2 regions of the Pseudomonas sessilinigenes genome follow, and region 1 is predicted to be linked to the other one. Evidence: predicted binding sites of a transcription regulator. Region 1 holds the regulator's gene; the other holds the start of a gene.
The links. Region 1 encodes FliA, which starts transcription of late flagellar genes. Its sites were predicted from a motif close to CTAAAGTTTNNNNNNNNNNNGCCGNTAA; they were not measured.
Positions count from the first base shown of each region.

Region 1 (7,316 bases):
CACTTCCACCACCTCTTCCACCACCGGTTCGGGGGCGGGTTCGGCACCAGCCGGCTCAGCCAGGCGGGCCAGGGCGGAAAGCAGTTCAGGTGTCGCAGGAGTGATCTCGGAACGCTCGCGGACCTGGCCGAACATGCTGTTCACCGTGTCCAGCGCTTCGAGCACCACATCCATCAGTTCCGAATCGACACGCCTCTCACCCTTGCGCAGGATGTCGAAGACGTTCTCGGCGATATGGCAGCACTCCACCAGCTCGTTGAGCTGGAGGAAGCCGGCGCCCCCTTTAACAGTGTGAAAACCGCGAAAAATTGCGTTGAGCAGATCCGCATCATCCGGCCGGCTTTCCAGCTCGACCAGTTGTTCGGACAGTTGCTCTAGAATCTCGCCGGCCTCAACCAGGAAATCCTGAAGGATCTCTTCATCGGCGCCGAAGCTCATTAATGGGTGCTCCTAGAATCCAAGGCTGGAAAGCAAATCGTCTACATCGTCCTGACCGGACATAACGTCTTCCCGTTTATCGGCATGAATCTGCGGACCTTCACCCTTAGCGAGATGTTTTTGCGGATCTTTTTCCGCTAGGATCGAGGCACGGTCATGTTCGATGCCGGCGAAACGATCGACCTGGCTGGCCATCAAGACGAGTTTGAGCAAATTGCTTTCGACTTCCGTGACCAACTGGGTCACGCGCTTGATCACCTGGCCGGTAAGGTCCTGGTAATCCTGCGCCAGAAGAATGTCGTTGAGGTGGCCCGAGACGGTACGGGTCTCCTGTTCGCTACGAGTCAGGAAACTGTCGACCCGACGCGCCAGCTCGCGAAACTCCTCGGCCCCGACCTCGCGCCGCATGAAGCGCCCCCAGTCCACGCTCAACGCCTGGGCTTCGCTGCTCAGGCCGTTGACCAGCGGGGTGCTGCTCTCCACCAGGTCCATGGTGCGGTTGGCCGCGGCTTCCGTCAGCCGGACCACGTAGGACAGGCGCTCGGTGGCATCCGTGATCTGTGAAACTTCCTCGGCTTGCGGCATGTGCGGATCGATCTGGAAATTGACGATCGCACTATGCAACTCGCGGGTGAGCTTGCCCACTTCCTGGTACAGGCCGCGGTCACGGGTCTGATTGAGCTCATGGATCAGTTGCACAGCTTCGCCGAACTTGCCCTTTTCCAGGCTTTCGACCAGCTCCAGCGCATGTTTTTTCAGGGTCGACTCAAAGTCGCCCAGTGAAGATTCGTTATGCTCCATAGCTCCCCCGTGGCGCAATGGCTACGCATCTCAACCGATGCGTTCGAAGATCTTCTCGATCTTCTCTTTCAGCGCCTGGGCCGTGAATGGTTTGACGACATAGCCGTTTACGCCGGCCTGGGCGGCTTCGATGATCTGCTCACGCTTGGCTTCGGCAGTGACCATCAGTACCGGCAGGTGCTTGAGTTTTTCATCGGCGCGCACATGACGCAGCAGGTCGATACCGGTCATGCCCGGCATGTTCCAGTCCGTTACCAGAAAGTCGATGCTCCCGCTGTTGAGAACCGGGATGGCAGTGGTGCCATCGTCGGCCTCGACCGTGTTGGTGAAACCCAGATCACGCAACAGGTTTTTTATGATCCGCCGCATCGTTGAGAAGTCATCAACGATGAGGATTTTCATGTTCTTGTCCAATTCGACCTCCAAGCAGTCTTAAACGCATCCAGTACCTGGATACGCCATTCAATCAATCCGGCATAACACGCAACGACTGCATGGAGCACATACTGCAAAACCGGCCAGGCACAAGGCCCGACCGGTCTTGGGCGCAGTGTCCCCACACTGCCTGTCAGCGCGCTCGCCACTCCCCCAAACGCCCCCGCAAGCGGGCCGCGCACTGGCTGTGTAACTGGCTGACCCGCGATTCGCTGACCCCCAGGACCTCACCGATTTCCTTGAGGTTCAGCTCTTCGTCGTAGTACAGCGCCAACACCAGTCGCTCGCGCTCCGGCAAATTGGCAATCGCATCCGCCAACGCGGCCTGGAAGCGTTCATCCTCCAGGTCCCGTGACGGCTCGAGATGAGCACTGGCGCCATCCTCGTGCAGCCCTTCGTGTTCGCCGTCCTGCAACAGGTCGTCGAAACTGAACAGTCGGCTGCCCAGGGTGTCGTTCAAAATCCCGTAATAATCATCGAGGCTCAATTGAAGTTCGGCCGCAACCTCGTGATCTTTAGCGTCACGACCGGTTTTAGCTTCAATTGCGCGAATGGCATCACTGACCATGCGCGTATTACGGTGCACCGAACGCGGGGCCCAGTCGCCTTTACGAACCTCGTCGAGCATCGCACCGCGGATACGGATACCCGCGTAGGTCTCGAAACTCGCACCCTTGCTCGCGTCGTACTTGGTCGACACTTCGAGCAAACCGATCATCCCGGCCTGGATCAGGTCTTCCACCTGGACGCTGGCCGGCAACCGCGCCAACAGGTGATAGGCAATACGCTTGACCAGGGGCGCATAGCGCTCGATCAGTTCGTATTGGCTGTCACGCGCCGACTTCTTGTAGAGGTTGTAGCCACTGGCAGTCATAGCACCGGTCCCGCTGTTTGATGCACTAGCCGCTCGACAAAAAACTCCAGGTGCCCGCGAGGGTTCGCCGGCAATGGCCAGGTATCGACTTTTTGCGCGATGGCCTTGAACGCCAATGCACATTTCGAACGAGGAAAGGCTTCATAGACCGCACGCTGCTTTTGCACGGCCTTGCGCACGCTTTCGTCGTAGGGAACTGCGCCGACATATTGTAAGGCCACGTCCAGGAACCGATCAGTGACCTTGGTCAACTTTGCAAACAGGTTGCGCCCTTCCTGGGGGCTCTGGGCCATGTTGGCCAGGACCCGGAAACGGTTCATGCCGTAGTCGCGGTTGAGCAGCTTGATCAGGGCGTAGGCATCGGTGATCGAGGTCGGCTCGTCGCAGACCACCAGCAGCACTTCCTGGGCCGCGCGGACAAAACTGACTACCGAGTCACCAATACCCGCAGCAGTGTCGATCACCAGCACATCGAGGTTGTCGCCGATGTCGCTGAAGGCCTGGATCAGGCCGGCATGCTGGGCCGGGCTCAGGTGCACCATGCTCTGGGTGCCCGAGGCTGCCGGCACGATACGGATGCCGCCCGGGCCCTGGAGCAGCACATCGCGCAGCTCGCAGCGCCCTTCGATGACATCGGCCAGGGTACGTTTGGGGGTCAGTCCCAGCAGGACATCGACATTGGCCAATCCCAGGTCGGCATCCAGCAGCAACACCCGCCGGCCGAGCTCAGCCAGAGCCAGGGACAAGTTCACTGACACATTAGTCTTGCCGACGCCACCTTTGCCGCCGGTCACCGCAATCACCTGTACGGGATGCATGCTGCCCATGTTCTTTCTTTACCTTGTCTTACTTAGACGGGGCCACATAACTGGCTGCGTGTTCACCATTGGAACAGTGCCTGGCAGACCATCGATGTAGATACGCTGCAATCTATCCATGAGTACCTCAACCGACCCGCTTGGCCGGATTGTGGTACAGGTCAGCGAACATGTCGGCCATGGCCTCTTCGCTGGGTTCTTCCTGCATCTGCACGCTCACTGCGCGGCTCACCAACTGATGCCGGCGGGGCAGATGCAAGTCGTCAGGAATCCGCGGCCCATCGGTCAGATAGGCAACCGGCAGTTCGTGACTGATGGCCAGGCTCAATACCTCGCCAAGACTGGCCGTTTCATCCAGTTTAGTCAGGATGCAACCGGCCAGGCCGCAGCGCTTGTAGCTGTGGTAGGCGGCGGTCAGCACCTGCTTCTGGCTAGTGGTGGCCAGCACCAGGTAGTTCTTCGCCCGGATACCGCGACCGGCCAGGCTTTCCAGTTGCATGCGCAGCGCCGGATCGCTGGCCTGCAGGCCGGCGGTATCGATCAGCACCACGCGCTTGCGCAACAGTGGGTCCAGGGCCTGGGCCAGGGACTGGCCAGGGTCGACATGGGTCACCGAGACATTGAGGATCCGCCCCAGGGTCTTGAGTTGCTCCTGGGCGCCGATGCGATAACTGTCCATGCTCACCAGCGCGATGTTCTGCGCACCGTACTTGAGCACATAGCGCGCCGCCAGCTTGGCCAGGGTCGTGGTCTTGCCCATGCCGGCCGGGCCGACCATGGCAATCACCCCGCCCTCTTCCAGAGGCTCGAGCTCCGGTGTCTGGATCATCCGCGCCAGGTGGGCCAGGAGCATGCGCCAGGCCTGGCGAGGCTCGTCGATATCGGTGATCAAGGCCAGCAGGTCGCGCGCCAGCGGGCCGGAAAGGCCAATGCGCTGCAGCCGGCGCCAGAGATTGGCCTGCTCCGGACGACTGCCCTGCAACTGGCTCCAGGCCAGGGAGCCCAGCTGGACTTCCAGCAGCTCGCGCAGGCCGTTGAGCTCGAAACGCATCGAATCCAGGGCACGATTGTCCACCGCCGGTGCAGCAGGGGCTGGCGCCGGGCGCGGGCGCTCGGTCAGGGTCGGTTCGATCAGGGGCTCGGCGGCGGTCAACGGCAGGCCGGCGAACAACTGACGGTTGGTCATCGAGGTACTGTCGCCCTCGCTGCGCAGGCTGAGTTCGGCCTGGGCCGTGACGATCCGCGACTGAGTCTTGCGCAGCTCGTCCTCGAGCTCCATGTTCGGAACCCGCGGCGACAGTGCCGACAACTTGTAATCCAGCGCCGCCGTCAGCTCGACACCACCGGCGATCCGGCGGTTGCCGATGATGGCAGCCTCAGCGCCCAGCTCATCACGAACCAGCTTCATGGCCTGACGCATATCGGCGGCGAAAAAACGCTTAACTTGCATAACCCACTACCTCAGCCGTTGGGCCCTACTGTCGCAACGATGGTCACTTGCTTGTTGTCAGGAATTTCCTGGTACGCCAGCACATGCAAACCCGGAACGGCCAAGCGACCGAACCGCGAGAGCATGGCGCGGACCGGACCTGCAACCAACAGGATCACCGGTTGACCTTGCATCTCTTGACGCTGCGCCGCTTCGATCAGCGAACGCTGCAGCTTTTCTGCCATGCTTGGCTCGAGCAGAACGCCTTCTTCCTGGCCTTGTCCTGCCTTCTGCAAACTGCTGAGCAAAATTTGTTCCAACCTTGGCTCCAAGGTGATCACAGGCAGCTCGGACTCAGTACCTACAATGCTTTGGACAATGGCGCGCGAGAGTCCGACGCGGACCGCAGCCACCAAAGCGGCAGTATCTTGACTCTTAGCGGCATTGTTGGCGATGGCCTCGGCAATGCTGCGAATGTCCCGCACGGGCACCTGCTCGGCCAACAGCGCCTGCAGCACCTTGAGCAACTGCGACAACGACAGCACGCCCGGCACCAGCTCCTCGGCCAGCTTCGGCGAACTCTTGGCCAGCAGCTGCATCAGTTGCTGGACTTCCTCGTGGCCGATCAGCTCACTGGAATGCTTGTACAGAATCTGGTTCAAGTGGGTCGCGACCACGGTGCTGGCGTCCACCACGGTGTAGCCCAGGGATTGGGCCTGGGGCCGCTGGCTGATCTCGATCCATACCGCTTCCAGGCCGAAGGCCGGGTCCCGGGCGGCGATGCCATTGAGCGTGCCGTAGACCTGCCCCGGGTTGATCGCCAGTTCGCGATCCGGGTAGATCTCGGCCTCGGCCAGGATCACGCCCATCAGGGTCAGGCGATAGGCGCTGGGCGCCAGGTCCAGGTTATCGCGGATATGCACGGTGGGCATGAGGAATCCCAGGTCCTGGGACAACTTCTTGCGCACGCCCTTGATCCGCGCGAGCAACTGCCCACCCTGGTTGCGGTCCACCAGGGGAATCAGGCGGTAGCCGACTTCCAGGCCGATCATGTCGATGGGAGTCACGTCATCCCAGCCCAGCTCCTTGGTTTCCATGGCCCGCGCCGGAGATGGCAGCAGTTCCTGCTGGCGCTGCACCTCTTCCTCGGCCCGGATCTTGGCCTGCTGCTGCTTTCTCCAGACCAGGTAGGCCGCACCACCTGCCACCAGCGCCAGGCTGAGGAAGGACACATGCGGCATGCCCGGCACCAACCCCATCACCGCCATCAGCGCGGCGGCGACGGCCAGCGCCTTGGGCGAGGCGAACATCTGGCGATTGATCTGCTTGCCCATTTCCTCGGAACCCGAGGCCCGGGTCACCATGATCGCCGCCGCGGTGGACAGCAGCAGCGAAGGCAACTGCGCCACCAAACCGTCACCGATGGTCAGCAAGGCATAGACCCGACCCGCGTCGGCAAAGGTCATGTTGTGCTGGAACATGCCGACCGCCATACCGCCGATCAGGTTGATGAACAGGATCAGCAGGCCAGCGATGGCGTCACCGCGAACGAACTTGCTGGCACCGTCCATGGAACCGTAGAACTCGGCTTCCTGGGCGACTTCGGCGCGGCGCGCCTTGGCCTGGTTCTGGTCGATCAGGCCGGCGTTGAGGTCGGCGTCGATGGCCATCTGCTTGCCGGGCATGGCGTCCAGGGTGAAGCGCGCGCTCACCTCGGAGATCCGCCCCGCACCCTTGGTCACCACCACGAAGTTGATGATCATGAGGATCGCGAAAACCACGATACCCACGACATAGTTGCCGCCGATCACCACTTCGCCGAAAGCCTGGATCACCTTGCCCGCAGCGGCATGCCCCTCTTGGCCGTGGAGCATCACCACCCGGGTCGAGGCCACGTTGAGCGCCAGGCGCAACAAGGTCGCCACCAGCAGGATGGTGGGAAAGACGGCGAAATCCAGTGGCCGCAAGGCATAGACGCAGACCAGCAGGACCACGATCGACAGGGCGATGTTGAAGGTAAAGAACACGTCCAGCAGGAACGCCGGCACCGGCAGCATCATCATGGCCAGCATGACCAACAGCAGCACCGGCACACCCAGGTTGCCCCGACCAAGGTCGGCCAGGTTACTGCGAGCCGTGTTGATTAACTGAGTGCGATCCACCGATTTACCCCGTTCCGTAAAGCAAACTTTTGACGCCTGAAGCGATACAGGGCGGCTACTGCAAGAAGCCTTCCAACTTTCACCTGGACAGCTCAATCAAGCATTTGCGCCCATTTCGTCACGCAAGGAGCTGCACCTGGAAGGCCCTGAGGAAGGTTAATAGCAATTAGCCATTTTTCTGACGAACAAGCCCGAACGGGCGAGGCTCGTGCTAGGCAGGTTTCGCCGGCCCCGAAGCCGGTCGATTGCCGGCGCTGTCGCGCTGCAAGTCGTCGGGGATCTGCGGGTCCTTGAGCGGGTCCGGGCGCTTGCCCTTGCCGGCGCGATGTTGGCGAATCTGATAGACGTAGGCCAGGACC
Region 1 is NZ_CP027706.1:1,796,655-1,803,970, reverse strand. It holds gene C4K39_RS08520 (chemotaxis protein CheA) at 1-438, opposite strand, end outside; gene C4K39_RS08515 (protein phosphatase CheZ) at 451-1,239, opposite strand; gene C4K39_RS08510 (chemotaxis response regulator CheY) at 1,270-1,641, opposite strand; gene fliA (RNA polymerase sigma factor FliA) at 1,808-2,548, opposite strand; gene fleN (flagellar synthesis regulator FleN) at 2,545-3,375, opposite strand; gene flhF (flagellar biosynthesis GTPase FlhF) at 3,494-4,816, opposite strand; gene flhA (flagellar biosynthesis protein FlhA) at 4,828-6,957, opposite strand; gene flhB (flagellar biosynthesis protein FlhB) at 7,169-7,316, opposite strand, start outside.

Region 2 (7,316 bases), 3.1 Mb from region 1:
ACCAGGCGAACTTTTCCATGTGCCCGGTCAGGTGCAGTTCGATAGTGCGGCCAGGCTCGCGGCCGTCGGGGTCCTCGAAGGCACTGCGCAGGTCGGCGTAGGTCAGTACCCTGCGGCCGTTGGCGCGCAAGCCGATCCCGGGATCGTCGAGCTTTGGCGTCGGGTTCATGGTTTGCATGTCCACCAGTGGATTGCCGGTTTCCGAGGCCGGGTGAGACTGCATCTGGCCCATGCCGGTCATTTGCCCATGGTCCATTCCCTGCATTCCCTGCATTCCCTGCATTCCCTGCATTCCCTGCATGGAACTGTGGTCCATCGAGGCCATCGGCGGGTGCTCGCCCTGCATATCGCCCATGGCGGATGGGGCTCCATGGTCCATGCCGGCCATGCTGGCGTGGTCCATGCCCATGTCGGCCATGCTGATCAGTGGGCGCGGGTCCAGGGCCGGGATCGCGGCACTCAGGCCCTGGCTCACGGCCAGGGTGCCACGGGCGTAGCCGGTGCGGTCCATGGATTGGGCGAACAGGGTGTAGGCCGGTTCAGGGCCTGGTTCGACCAGCACGTCGTAGGTCTCGGCCACGGCTATGCGCAGTTCGTCGACACTGACCGGCAGCACGTATTGGCCGTCGGCGGCGACCACGGTCATTTTCAATCCGGGGATGCGCACATCGAAGTAGGTCATGGCCGAACCGTTGATCAGCCTCAGGCGCAGCCGTTCTCCTGGCTTGAACAGCCCGGTCCAGTTGCTGCCCGGGGTCTGGCCGTTGAGCAGGTAGCTGTAGGTGGCCGCGCTGATGTCGGCCAGGTCCGTGGGGCTCATCTTCATTTCGGCCCACATCTTGCGGTCCGCCAGGGTCGCGGCCCAGCCATCGCGACTGACGTCCTCGATGAAGTCGCCCACGGTGCGCTTGTGGTAGTTGAAGTAGCCGGACTGTTTTTTCAGGATGTGCATCAAGCGCTGCGGTGCCATGTCGCTCCAGTCGCTGAGCAGCACCACGTGCTCGCGCTCGTACTGGAATGGCTCGGGCTCGCGGGCGTCGATCACCAGGGGGCCGTAGACCCCGGCCTGCTCCTGCAACCCGGAGTGGCTGTGGTACCAGTAGGTGCCGTTCTGCCGGACCTGGAAGCGGTACTCGTAGAGCCCGCCGGGGGCGATGCCCTGGAAGCTCAAGCCAGGGACACCGTCCATGTTGGCTGGCAGGAGAATCCCGTGCCAATGGATCGAGGTGTCCTGTGCCAGGCGATTGCGTACGCGCAGGGTGACGGTGTCACCTTCGCGCCAGCGCAGCAGCGGACCGGGCAGGCTGCCGTTGATGGTCATGGCGGTGCGCGGCTGGCCGGTGAAGTTGACCGGCGATTCGCCGATGAACAGATCGAACTGCTGGCCGCTCAGCTCCAGGGGTTGGCCACCGGTACCCAGCGCCCAGACTGGAGAGCGCCAGAGATCGCTGCCGGCCAGCACTCCGGCGGCGGCCAGGCCTTTGATGAAGCTGCGTCGAGTGGGGTTGCCATGCATGCCGATTAGGTCCTGTTTGTCCTGGATTTCAGGTTGAGGCAGAGACTAATCAGCTACGGCTGTCAGCAAACTGAGGGGCAGGTTACAGATTTGTCAGCGCGATCCTATTCAAGGAAAGGCTTGTAGCGGTGAAGGACTGTGGGGTTATAAATGCCCAGGGTCATGGCTCCTGGCTGCCCGATGTTTTCCCGAGACTGGAGAGGTCCCACGAGGCGATACCTGATGTTGCTGGTGTTGGTGTGTTTTTGCGCTCCAGCCCTGGCGGAGCATAGCCCCCTGGAGCAGGAGAACCGGCGCAAGGTGCTGGCGTTCTACCAGTTGGCCCTGAACGACAAGGACTTCGCCGCCGCCCGACCTTACCTGGGCGATCACTACATTCAGCACAACCCCGGCGTCAAGGACGGTATCGAGGGGTTTCGGGAGTTCATCGAGTTTCTGCGCGAGCACTATCCAACGTCGCGCAGCGAGGTGCGCCAGGTGTTCGTCGATGGCGACCACGTGATAGTGCAGGTCAAGAACACCGGTCGCGAGCCCGGGGTGGTCAGGTCGATCATCGATATCTATCGCCTGGAGCAAGGCCGGATCGTCGAGCATTGGGATGCCACCCAGGTGCTGCCGGACAAGACGCTGAACAGCAACGGGGTGTTCCCGGGGGACTGATCAGCCCGGTGGGGCCTCGAGCACACGCTTGAGATTATCCAGGGCCTGGCTGGACAGGCGCTCCATGCGCGAGCGCAGGCCACCCAGGTTGAGATCGGTGGAGAAGTGCAGGGTACGCTTGAGGAGCGTGCCATCGCCTTGCTTGCGCAGTTGGTAGTCGATGCTGCCATCCAGTGGCGCGGAGCTGAAAACGGCCCTGAACTCCCGGGGCAGCACGGCGCTGGTCACTCGATAGCTGAGTTGGACCTGCAGCCCCAGCAGGTCGATGATTTCGCTGAACCGGTGGCCGGCTGGCAATGAGCCGCACAAGCCGGTGTCGGCCCGCAGGGAGCCGGGGTTCCATTCATGCCAGCGATCCGGCTGGGACAGGTAGTAGTAGACCGTGTCGATGCCGGCAGCGATGTACCGCTGCTGGCTGATGTATTCACCCGTCAAGTGGGGCTGGCGCTGGCCCATGACGCACCTCCTTGTGACCGGAGCTGCAAATATAGCTGCCCTCGCGCACTGAATCGGGAGGGCGCTCGACCGTTCAGCGGACTTTGAAGCGTCCCATCAAGGCACTGACTCGCGAGTTGGCCTGCAACAGGCTCTGGGTGTTGTCTTCACTGGCCTGGCCGCTGCGTACCAGCTCCTCGACCATATGTCGGATGCTCACCATGCTGCGGTTGATCTCTTCGGTAACGGCGCTCTGTTGCTCGGCGGCGGTAGCGATCTGGGTGCTCAGGCTGTTGATCTGGCTCACCGAACCGGCCATCTCGTCCAGGCCGGCGTTGACCCGGGCCGTGGCGTCGGCTGCCGACTGGCAGCTGGCCTGGGTGTTCTCCATGGCGGCAACCGAAGAGCTGACGCCCTGGGTCAGGCGGCTGAGCATTTCGTTGATCTCTGACGTGCTGGCCTGGGTACGGGCGGCCAGGGCTCGTACTTCATCGGCTACCACGGCGAAGCCGCGACCTTGTTCCCCGGCGCGTGCCGCTTCGATGGCCGCGTTGAGGGCCAGCAGGTTGGTCTGGCCGGCGATGGCGCCAATCACGCCAAGGATTTCGGTAATGCGCTGGGCATCTTGTTGCATGGCTTCGACTTTCTGGGTCGCGCTGGCCACTTCCTCGACCAGGGCGATCACGCTGCCCGAGGCTTGGCCCACCACCTGTCGCGAATGTTCGGCATGCTCATTGGCACGCTGGGTGAAGGCTGCGGTCTCGGCGGCATTGGCCGCGACACTGTCGGCGGTGGAACTCATCTGGGTAATGGCAGTGACGGTCTGGTCGGTTTCCGAGGCATGTCGGGCCAGGATCTGTCCGGTCTGCTGCGAGGTCCGCTGCAACTGATGCAGGCTGTCGGCCATGGCATCAGTGGCCTGGGTCACTTCGCCGATCATGTCTTGCAGGTAGCTGATGAAGCGGTTGATCGAGTGACCAATGGCTCCCAGTTCATCCTCGGCACGGATGGTGATGCGCCGGGTCAGGTCGGCATCGCCAGTGGCCAGGGCATCGATATTGGCCTTGAGGGCTTTCATTCGTTGCACCAGTTGGCGGATGGCATAGATCTGCAGCAGTACCAGCAGCAGCACCATGGGTAATTGCAACAGGCTCAGGGTGCTCAGCACATCGTCGCGCTGGGCGGTGATCAAGCGGGTTGGCAGGGCGCTGGCAAGGAACCAGGGAGTGCCTTCGATGGGACGCATGAAGAAGGTGCTGGCCACGCCGCCGTTGTCGAACTCCAGGCGTTGCAAGCCACTATCGTGCTTGCCCAGGGCTTGCTGCACCTGGGCCGCGAAGGGCGAGGCGGGGGCCAGTTCGCTGATGTTCTTCAGGACAATCGGGCTATTGATCCGCGAGCTGTTGCTGATGATCTTGCCATCGGCCTCGACGATCAGCATCTGGGCGCCCAGGGCCTGTTCCTGGCGAGCGACCAGCTCGTTGAAAAAGCCCAGGGTCACATCGATGGTCGCCACGCCATAGGCGGCGCCGTCGCGGCTGATCGCCATGGCGCAGTTGGTGCGCGGTTCGGCACTGGCGTCATCCTTGTAGGCCGCAGCCCAGGCACAATGGCCCGCTGGGCTCTGCAGGCCGCCCTTGTACCAGGCCTGGTCGTAATAGTTGGGCGCGGCGTCACTGTTCCAGAAGGTATTGACCTTGAGCTTGCCCGAGCCATCGCGGTGCCAGAAGGTGCTGTGCTTGGCGCGCCCCGGAGTGCGCTGGCCGGGCAAGGGCCAGATGCCGCCACCGAAGACCTTCTGCTCGCCGTATTGGTCCACCAGTTCTGGCAAGACGCGGTCGATGCTGTCGCTGTCGAGCAGGGGGATGGTCTGGGTGATGCTGCGTTGCTGGGCCTGGACCTTGTTCAACTCACCCTGGATGCGTTCTGCCACCTCGGCGATGCGATCGAGGGCGACTTGTTCTTCGGTGTGGCGCAGCTTGGGGGCTACCAACTGGCCGATGCCCAGCACGGTGAGTACCAGCATCAAGACAATGAACAGGACCAGGAACAGCGTGTAGCGGGTTTGAATCGTGCGCAAAGCGGGCATGGGACCTGTCCTTACCGAGCGTTTCTTATTCTTTGGGGGCTGCACCTTGCTAGGGGCATTCATAAGTTGTCGGCACGAATCCAGGGCTCTTTAGGACGTTTGTCCAAAAAGTTTGAATTTATTAGCAAAGAGTCTGCCGGAATGCTGAGCAGGTGCTGGATTTTTCAGGCTTGATACCTTTCAGATAGCCAAAATCGATCCAGGGAAGGTTTTTTGAAGTGCTGAGACCCTTTAAATACGGGCCTTTGGGAGATCGTGTCGAAAATGTACGAAAATTGTAAATTGTGGAAATAAATCATTGGCGATGATTGTTTCGGCGTTGATACTTGCGTCCATTCAGATGTTTCAATACAGCAGTTACCCTGTTTGAGTAGCTTATCCAGGACTTTTCGCAGAGTCCGAAGATAGCCCGCAGGGGAATTGGAAAGCCGGACTACAGGAGTATCAGTATGGCAATCGGATACGTTGGGGGCTGGAGCAGCAAGGCCGGTCTATTGAACCAGAGCGGTGGCGACGTGAAGAAAGTCCCGCAAAGCGCCAAGGTCCGGCAGATCCTGGGCCAGGTGGGGCAGAACCCTACGGTGCTCGATGTCCGCAAGATGGATCAGCTCAAGCTGCACAAGCAAATCAAGGGTTTCGATCCGACCAACGTCACTATCAAGTCCTTGGGGAGCATGAGTACCTTCCTCAAGAACAACGGTTTGATCTCGGACGTGACGGCGTTGAACCTGATCAATGCCGGTGACAAGTTCGACCGTTTTGGCATCCCGAAAAATCCTGAGGAGTCGTTCAACGCCCTGGAGTATTTCGCGATGAAGCTCGACGACATCCAGAACAACAACCTCAAGGGCAACAAGTACGCCAACTACCTGATCCCTGAGTACAAGAAGGCCATCTACGTCCTGCAGAGCTTGCAGAACTACGGCAAGGGCAACGGCACTACGGTGCCCAACAAAGACGGCTCCACCTCCGCCAAGGCCTGAGTCGGGCTAAAAAAGGCCGGGGCGCTTTACCAGCGACCCCGGCCTTGTCGTTTCAGCGATTGAGCAGGGCCATCACCTCTTCGCTGTAGCGAGTGCCGGCGGTGGCTTGCGGGCTGAAGATGCGGCCCAGCGACGCCAGGTCGTCGGCGCTCAGGCGCACGTCCAGGGCCGCTACGTTCTCCTCCAGATAGCGCCGCTGCTTGGTACCGGGGATGGGTATCAGGTATTCACCCTGGGCCAGGACCCAGGCCAGGGCCAGTTGCCCAGCGCTGACCTCCTTCTGTATCGCCAACTGCTGCACCTGTTCCACCAGGCGCAGGTTGCTCTGGAAGTTCTCTCCCTGGAACCGCGGGTTGAAACGCCGGTAATCATCGGCAGCGAAGTCGTCCGGGCTCTTCAGGGCGCCGGTGAGAAAACCCCGGCCCAGCGGGCTGTAGGGAACGAAAGCGATGCCCAGGCGCTGGCAGGTGGCAAGGCAGTCGTTTTCCTCGGGGTCGCGGCTCCACAATGAGTACTCGCTTTGCAGGGCGCTGATGGGGTGGACCTTGTGCGCTCGTTCCAGGGTGCTCGCCGAGGCTTCGCTCAGCCCCAGGTAACGTACCTTGCCGGCTTTCACCAGTTCGGCCATGGCACCGACGGTTTCCTCGATGGGGACCTCGGGATCGATGCGGTGCTGGTAATACAGGTCCAGGGTATCGACTCCCAGGCGTCGCAGGCTGCCATCGATGGCGGCGCGCACATATTCCGGGCGGCCATCGACCTCGCGGGCAGAGGGTTTGCTGGGGTCGCGGACAATGCCGAACTTGCTGGCCAGGAACACGTGCTCGCGTTTGCCGCGAATCGCCTGGCCGATCAGCTCTTCGTTGCTGTGGGGACCGTACATGTCGGCGGTGTCCAGCAGGGTGATGCCCAGCTCCATGGCTCGATGCAAGGTGGCGATGGACTCCCGGGGATCGCTGCCGGTGGTGTAGAAGTCGCTCATGCCCATGCAGCCCAGGCCTATGGCGGAAACCTGCGGGCCGTTACGGCCCAATTGTCGAGTGTGCATTGTCGGATACTCCGATGGTGGGGGATGGCGCTATTGTGCTGCTCGACAAAATTCGGATAAACAGGCAAAAATCACTATCACTATTATTATTTTCTAAACAATTATCGGAGGAGTGATGGACCGTTTCAACGCCATGCGTGTCTTCACCCGGATCGTCGAACTCGGTGGTTTTGCCCGGGCTGCCGACAGCCTCCAGTTGCCCAGGGCTTCGGTGACCATCCTGATCAAGCAGCTGGAGGCCTACCTGGGGGTGCAGTTGCTGCACCGCACCACTCGCCAGGTCAGTCCGACCCTGGATGGCGTCGCCTATTACCAGCGTTGCGTGCGCCTGCTGGCGGACCTGGAGGAAACCGAGGCCGTGTTTTCCCAGGATCGTCGTAATCCGCGGGGTACGTTGCGGGTCGATATGCCGGCCGGAGTTGGTCGCCTGATCCTGATGCCGGCGCTGCCGGAGTTCTCCGCTCGCTATCCGTTGATCGAGTTGGAGATCGGCCTCAACGATCGCCCGGTGGACCTGATTCGCGAGGGGGTCGATTGCGCTTTGCGCGGTGGCCCGGTCCTGGATGACCGCCTGGTGGCAAGACC
Region 2 is NZ_CP027706.1:5,577,835-5,585,150, reverse strand. It holds gene C4K39_RS25680 (copper resistance system multicopper oxidase) at 1-1,516, opposite strand, end outside; gene C4K39_RS25675 (nuclear transport factor 2 family protein) at 1,739-2,176, shown strand; gene C4K39_RS25670 (SRPBCC family protein) at 2,177-2,632, opposite strand; gene C4K39_RS25665 (methyl-accepting chemotaxis protein) at 2,706-4,700, opposite strand; gene C4K39_RS25660 (hypothetical protein) at 5,150-5,683, shown strand; gene C4K39_RS25655 (aldo/keto reductase) at 5,736-6,731, opposite strand; gene C4K39_RS25650 (LysR family transcriptional regulator) at 6,847-7,316, shown strand, end outside.
Region 2: the regulator FliA is predicted to act here: its motif matches at 4,767-4,794, upstream of C4K39_RS25665 (methyl-accepting chemotaxis protein).